DNA from 2 places in the Abyssisolibacter fermentans genome. Region 2 is predicted to be linked to the other one. Evidence: a T-box and tRNA genes for the amino acid it is inferred to sense, from the RefSeq annotation. Region 2 holds a T-box; the other holds one or more tRNA genes.
What was found. The T-box of region 2 lies ahead of asnS (asparagine--tRNA ligase). A T-box ahead of a tRNA ligase gene usually reads a tRNA of that ligase, here a tRNA-Asn.
Positions count from the first base shown of each region.

Region 1 (3,375 bases), on a different contig from region 2:
CTCTTTAGGTGGTGGGTGCCGATTAGATTAACAGACGGTGTGAAATCTTGCGCCTCGTTGAAACGGTGTATTGCAATTACTACGTAATTGATTGTGTTGTTATAAAGGTTAAGGAGTCTTGAAAGACTCCTACCTAAGTTTATGCAACTAAATCAAATTATTATTAAATGCATAATTAGCTATTTATTTATCATAAGGATAATATTAGCTTTTTATTGTTTGTAAACTCAGATGTCTAGAGTCTTACAACTAGCAGCCGCCTGAATAGCAGTTACAGAAAATTATAACTAATAGTAAGAAGAAAAACAATAAACTGCTACCGTTTTCACAGTTGAATAAACTTCCAAAAAGACCGTTAGCCATAACGCAACCTCCTTTGTTTAGTGAATTAGTCAATAGCTATTATATATTATGGAAATCAGATGCGACTTGTTACAAATATTGTATAGTTTATTAATAATAGCTTATGTAGTTAGTAAAAAAGATAAATCTATGTAGTTATTAGGAGCATTACTAGCTCCTAATACTAATTTTAATTAAAAGCAGTAACAGAACAATATTACTAATAGCAAGAAAAAGAATAATAAACTATCACTACATCCGCATCCACATTGAGCATCAGCCATAAGAATACCTCCTGTAATTAGATTTGATATTCGAATATAAATATATTACATTTGATTATCTATGTACTATAATATATGGTAGTAAAGGAGTTTTTGTTACTTCAATAATAAAAATTAATAACATAAAAAAGAAAGCATAGATCCAATCAGTATACCACCTAATATATTTGGGTAAATTAGTGAAGTATCAAAAAAGCTTAATAATATCAATAATGTAGAAAATAATGCAATGATTAAAATATTATATTTTTTGCGAGTACCAATCTTATTGAATATATAATGCTTAAAGCAAAAACGTTTATCGAGTTTAATAATAAGTAAATAATATATTATAAGAAATAATAAATACTTTATAAAATCTATCATATTTTATCCTCCTAAAAAAAATTTCTTATTTTAAGCTATGAAAGATTTAGCTAAACTATGATAGATTCTAGTTTAAGATTAATAAATTTATATTTTTTTATTTTTATAGGTGTGTATAGTACAAAAGTATGATAGAATATCAACAGATGATACATAGTTATAACTGGAACAACTTAACATAACTGGTTCGACATTTAGTATTACAATTTATGAACAAATAATTTTTTAAAAACCTTGACAGTGGGTTGTTAGTATGGTAAGATATATCTTGTCCTTGAAAAACAAGCAAATAGTTACTTGAGGACAACAGTAATAATATTAAGTATTCTTAGGTAGCTCAATGGTGGAGCAACCGGCTGTTAACCGGTAGGCTGTGGGTTCGAGTCCCACCCTGAGAGCCAGAGTAATTGCCGGAGTGGCGGAACTGGCAGACGCACAGGACTTAAAATCCTGCGATCCTTATACGATCGTATCGGTTCGATTCCGATCTCCGGCACCATTTAAGTAGAGAATCAAGATTTATGATTTGGTGTGAATCACTTATTCTGTAACAGAGTGAGTAGAGAGTCATATTTAATATTGTTTTGTCGCGGGGTAGAGCAGTCTGGTAGCTCGTCGGGCTCATAACCCGGAGGTCATTGGTTCAAATCCGATCCCCGCAACCATTTAAGGGCGCATAGCTCAGTTGGGAGAGCACCTGCCTTACAAGCAGGGGGTCATAGGTTCGAGCCCTATTGTGCCCACCATTGTTTAGTAGATTAATGCTTAGAAATTATTTAAAAAAGTGTTGACAAAACAAAAAAGATGGCTTATAATTTATAACTGAGCCGAAAAAATGGCCTGGTAGTTCAGTTGGTTAGAATGCCAGCCTGTCACGCTGGAGGTCGAGAGTTCGAGTCTCTTCCAGGTCGCCATAAAAATTGCTGGTGTAGCTCAATTGGTAGAGCAACTGACTTGTAATCAGTAGGTTGAGGGTTCAAGTCCTTTCACCAGCTCCATAAATTGAGGAGGGGTTCCCGAGTTGGCCAAAGGGGACGGACTGTAAATCCGTTAGCTGTGCTTTCATTGGTTCGAATCCAATCCCCTCCACCAAATTTAATTATGCGGGTGTAGCTCAGTGGTAGAGCCCTGGCCTTCCAAGCCAGTCGCGAGAGTTCGATTCTCTTCACCCGCTCCATTTTTCAACATGCACCTGTAGCTCAGTAGGATAGAGCAACGGACTTCTAATCCGTGTGCCGGGGGTTCGAATCCTCCCAGGTGCACCACATGATGGGGTATCGCCAAGTCGGTAAGGCACTAGACTTTGACTCTAGTATGCGTAGGTTCGAGTCCTGCTACCCCAGCCAATTTGACTCATTAGCTCAGTTGGTAGAGCACCTGACTCTTAATCAGGGTGTCCGGAGTTCGAGCCTCCGATGGGTCACCATTTTTATAAATGGTGGAGACATCAAAGAGGTCGTTACAAAGGATTATAAAAATTGATATATTATAAATTTAATATGACCCATTAGCTCAGTTGGCAGAGCACCTGACTTTTAATCAGGGTGTCCGGCGTTCGAGTCGCCGATGGGTCACCAATAACAGATTAATAATGGAGAGGTACCGAAGTGGTCATAACGGGGCGGTCTTGAAAACCGTTAGGGTTTACGCCCACGTGGGTTCGAATCCCACCCTCTCCGCCAGTAAATGGAGAAGTACTCAAGTGGCTGAAGAGGCTCCCCTGCTAAGGGAGTAGGTCCTTTACGGGGCGCGAGGGTTCAAATCCCTCCTTCTCCGCCATTCACCCAAAATTTATTTTGGGCCTTTAGCTCAGTTGGTTAGAGCGCCCGGCTCATAACCGGTAGGTCTGGGGTTCGAGTCCCTGAAGGCCCACCATTTGTAGGGGTATAGCTCAGTTGGTAGAGCGTTGGTCTCCAAAACCAAGCGCCGTGGGTTCGAGTCCTGCTACCCCTGCCAATTTAATAAAATGTAGAAAACAATGAAGACTGTGAATGAGTATAATATAAGGAAAATTAATTTCGGGGTGTAGCGCAGTTTGGTAGCGCATCTGGTTTGGGACCAGAGGGCCGCGGGTTCAAATCCTGCCACCCCGACCATAAATTTTTTGATACATAGGACTATAGCTCAGCAGGTTAGAGCGCACGCCTGATAAGCGTGAGGTCGGTGGTTCGAGTCCACTTAGTCCTACCATTAATGGGGGCCTTTAGCTCAGTTGGTTAGAGCGCCCGGCTCATAACCGGTAGGTCTGGGGTTCGAGTCCCTGAAGGCCCACCATTTTTTTGCCCAGATAGCTCAGTCGGTAGAGCAGGGGACTGAAAATCCCCGTGTCGGTGGTTCGATTCCGCCTCTGGGCACCACTTAATTAAATAGATGAAACATGATA
Region 1 covers NZ_LOHE01000042.1:3,998-7,372, forward strand. The annotation lists tRNA gene AYC61_RS06470 (tRNA-Asn) at 1,319-1,393, shown strand; tRNA gene AYC61_RS06475 (tRNA-Leu) at 1,402-1,491, shown strand; tRNA gene AYC61_RS06480 (tRNA-Met) at 1,581-1,657, shown strand; tRNA gene AYC61_RS06485 (tRNA-Val) at 1,663-1,738, shown strand; tRNA gene AYC61_RS06490 (tRNA-Asp) at 1,830-1,906, shown strand; tRNA gene AYC61_RS06495 (tRNA-Thr) at 1,915-1,990, shown strand; tRNA gene AYC61_RS06500 (tRNA-Tyr) at 1,999-2,084, shown strand; tRNA gene AYC61_RS06505 (tRNA-Gly) at 2,096-2,169, shown strand; tRNA gene AYC61_RS06510 (tRNA-Arg) at 2,181-2,257, shown strand; tRNA gene AYC61_RS06515 (tRNA-Gln) at 2,263-2,338, shown strand; tRNA gene AYC61_RS06520 (tRNA-Lys) at 2,343-2,418, shown strand; tRNA gene AYC61_RS06525 (tRNA-Lys) at 2,494-2,569, shown strand; tRNA gene AYC61_RS06530 (tRNA-Ser) at 2,586-2,674, shown strand; tRNA gene AYC61_RS06535 (tRNA-Ser) at 2,681-2,771, shown strand; tRNA gene AYC61_RS06540 (tRNA-Ile) at 2,791-2,867, shown strand; tRNA gene AYC61_RS06545 (tRNA-Trp) at 2,873-2,948, shown strand; tRNA gene AYC61_RS06550 (tRNA-Pro) at 3,012-3,088, shown strand; tRNA gene AYC61_RS06555 (tRNA-Ile) at 3,106-3,182, shown strand; tRNA gene AYC61_RS06560 (tRNA-Ile) at 3,190-3,266, shown strand; tRNA gene AYC61_RS06565 (tRNA-Phe) at 3,274-3,349, shown strand.
Region 1: it encodes a tRNA-Asn, which carries the amino acid that the T-box ahead of asnS (asparagine--tRNA ligase) is inferred to sense. The anticodon was not compared.

Region 2 (3,375 bases):
TTATGAGAAGAGTTTTTATTCGTTATATTTTTAAATTGTATAAGTTAAGTCAAATATGTAAAATATAAAAGTATTATTTACTTTGATTTTTTTAGAATATTTTTATAGCATATTATAACAAGAGTATGAAGAAATATTAAATAATAATCAAGAATTATACAATAATTATGTAGGTGATATTTTGAAGAAAATTAGTATAGCGTTGGTTTTATTAATATTTATTAGTAGTATAGTATATAGTGATGATTTAAATACAGGGTTAAAAGGAGCATTATTAGCTGATTTTGAAAGTGGAAAAATAATATACAGTTACAATATAGATGAACCTATAGAAATTGCCAGTATAACAAAATTAATGACTTATACTGTAGCAATGGACGAAATAAAAAAAAAGAAATTAAATTTAGACGAATATGTTGATATAGGTGAAAATCCTCCAAAAGAATATGGTTCAACATATAGACTAAAAATAGGTGAAAGAATAAAGCTACAAAAACTTATAGAATCAATGTTAATAGCTTCTGCAAATGATTCATGTGTAGCATTATCAGAGCATATAGTTGGAAGTGAAGAAGAGTTTGTAAATTTAATGAATAAAAAAGCAAAAGAGATAGGGCTAAAAAACACTAAGTATATAAACTCAAACGGCTTACCAGAAAATGAAAAACAAAATCTTATGAGTATGAAAGATATATTGACACTTACAAGATATGTTTTAAAAACCTATCCAGAGATATTAGATATCACCAACAAAGAAGTATTGAAAAAAGGGAAAATAGTTTTTAAAAATACTAATCCATTGTTAACTAGAATTGAAGATGTAGATGGATTAAAAACAGGATATACAGAAATGGCTGGCTATTGCTTAGTATCTACAATGAATGTACCTAAATCTCAAAATAATGATAAAGAATTTAGATTTATTGGTATTACAATGGGAGCGAAAAGTAAACCAGAAAGAACCAAAAGAAGTTATAATTTATTAGACTACGGTTTAAAAAATTATAGTTATAAAAAGCTGGTAGAACAAGGACAAAATGTACAAGAATCAGTAGTTGTTAATGGTAAAAATAAGACAATAGAAGCTATAGCAAAAGAAGATATATACGCTTTAGTAAAAAAAGATTCTATTATTACTCAAAAAGTTGAAATCATAGAAGAATGCAAAGCACCCATTGACAAAGGTCAATATTTAGGAAAAGTTTTGTACTATTTAGGAGAAGAAAAAATTGCTGAGGGAGATTTAATAGCTAAGAGTGATGTAGAAAAAAAATCATATATTACTGATATACTTAACTATATAAAGGGTATTTTCTGTAATGTATGTATATCTTAGTTATCAATAACAAAAAAACTACAAATTTTCAAAATAAATTTTTGACATAATAATATATATGTATTATAATGAGTATAATATTAAAAGACTATGAAGAGAAGAGTAGTAATGGAAGGTAGTTAAAGCGAGTCGGTAAAGGTGAGAGACCGATACGAGAGCCATTTACGAAGAACATCTCTGAGTTGCTAACCGAAATCCTAACAGAGAGTAGACTTAGCCGGAACCAAACCGTTATAGATTGGACAGTATGTAAGTACTGATAAAGTGATTATGTTTAGTAATAAACAGGGTGGTACCGCGGAAGATATACCTTTCGTCCCTATATAGGGATGAAAGGTTTTTTATATTTTTTGAACAATAAATAATATAAGGAGGTAAAAACAATGAGTTACACATTAATAAAAGACATCTATGGGAAACAGCAAGATTACAAAGATCAAACTATCAAAATAGCTGGATGGATAAGGACAATAAGAGCATCAAAGAAATTTGGGTTCATAGAATTAAATGACGGGACGTTCTTTAAAAATATTCAAGTAGTATTTGAGGAAGACTTAGAAAATTTTGATGTAATCAAAAAACTTTCAATTAGTTCATCAATCATAGTTGAAGGTAAATTTGAACTTACACCAGGAGCAAAACAACCATTTGAAATAAAAGCTCAAAAAATAGTAGTAGAAGGAACTTCTTCAGCAGATTATCCGCTACAAAAGAAAAGACATACATTTGAATATCTTAGAACAATAGCACATTTAAGACCAAGAAGTAACACATTTTCAGCAGTATTTAGAGTACGTTCATTAGCTGCTTATGCAATTCACAAGTTCTTTAATGAAAGAGGGTTTGTATATACACATACACCAATTATAACAGGTAGTGACTGTGAAGGTGCAGGAGAAATGTTTAGAATAACAACACATGATCTAAACGATATTCCTAGAGATGAAGAAGGTAAAATAGACAACACATTAGATTTCTTTGGAAAAGAAACAAACCTTACAGTTAGTGGACAGTTAAACGCTGAAAGTTATGCGCAAGCATTCAGAAGAGTTTATACATTCGGACCAACTTTTAGAGCTGAAAACTCAAATACAGCTAGACATGCGGCAGAATTTTGGATGGTAGAACCAGAGATAGCATTTGCTGATTTAGCGGATGATATGAAGCTAGCAGAAGATATGCTTAAATTCATAATAAAATATGTTATGGAAAATGCAAAGGAAGAAATAGAGTTTTTTAACAAGTTTATTGATAAAGGATTAATAGAAAGATTAAACAATGTAGCAAATTCTGATTTTGCTAGAATAACATACACAGAAGCTGTAGAAATTCTAAAAAAAGCAGATGTCAAGTTCCAATATCCAGTAGAGTGGGGAACAGATTTACAAACTGAACATGAGAGATATATTACAGAACAAGTGTATAAAAAACCAGTATTTGTAACAGATTATCCAAAAGAAATTAAGGCTTTCTATATGAGATTAAATGATGATGGTAAAACAGTTGCAGCTATGGATTTACTAGTACCGGGAATAGGTGAAATAATAGGTGGAAGCCAAAGAGAAGAAAGATTAGACGTATTACAGCAAAGAATAGATGAACTAGGCTTAAATAGAGAAGATTATTGGTGGTATTTAGAGCTTAGGAAATTTGGTACAACTAAACATGCAGGATATGGCTTAGGCTTTGAGAGAGCTATAATGTATCTAACAGGAATGGGTAACATAAGAGATGTAATACCATTCCCAAGAACAGTAAAATCAGCGTTATTCTAAAGGTAAAATAAGAAGGTATCTTTTTTCATTAAAACATGAGAGAAGATACCTTTTATTTTAAGCAGAGTAATATATATTTATTTAAAAGCTAGTCTGCTTACTTCTAGGAATATAATGAGTGTAGTTTCACTAATTGTACTAAATAATTGCAAACGATTATTGTATGGTTTTGTATAAAAGTATTGTTTAATGTACTTTTTCTAGGATTACTTTTATATGACTGTAATATGCTTTACAAACTAATATATATTTAGAATACATAGA
Region 2 covers NZ_LOHE01000032.1:13,853-17,227, reverse strand. The annotation lists gene AYC61_RS02350 (D-alanyl-D-alanine carboxypeptidase family protein) at 182-1,336, shown strand; T-box leader at 1,418-1,660, shown strand; gene asnS (asparagine--tRNA ligase) at 1,720-3,111, shown strand.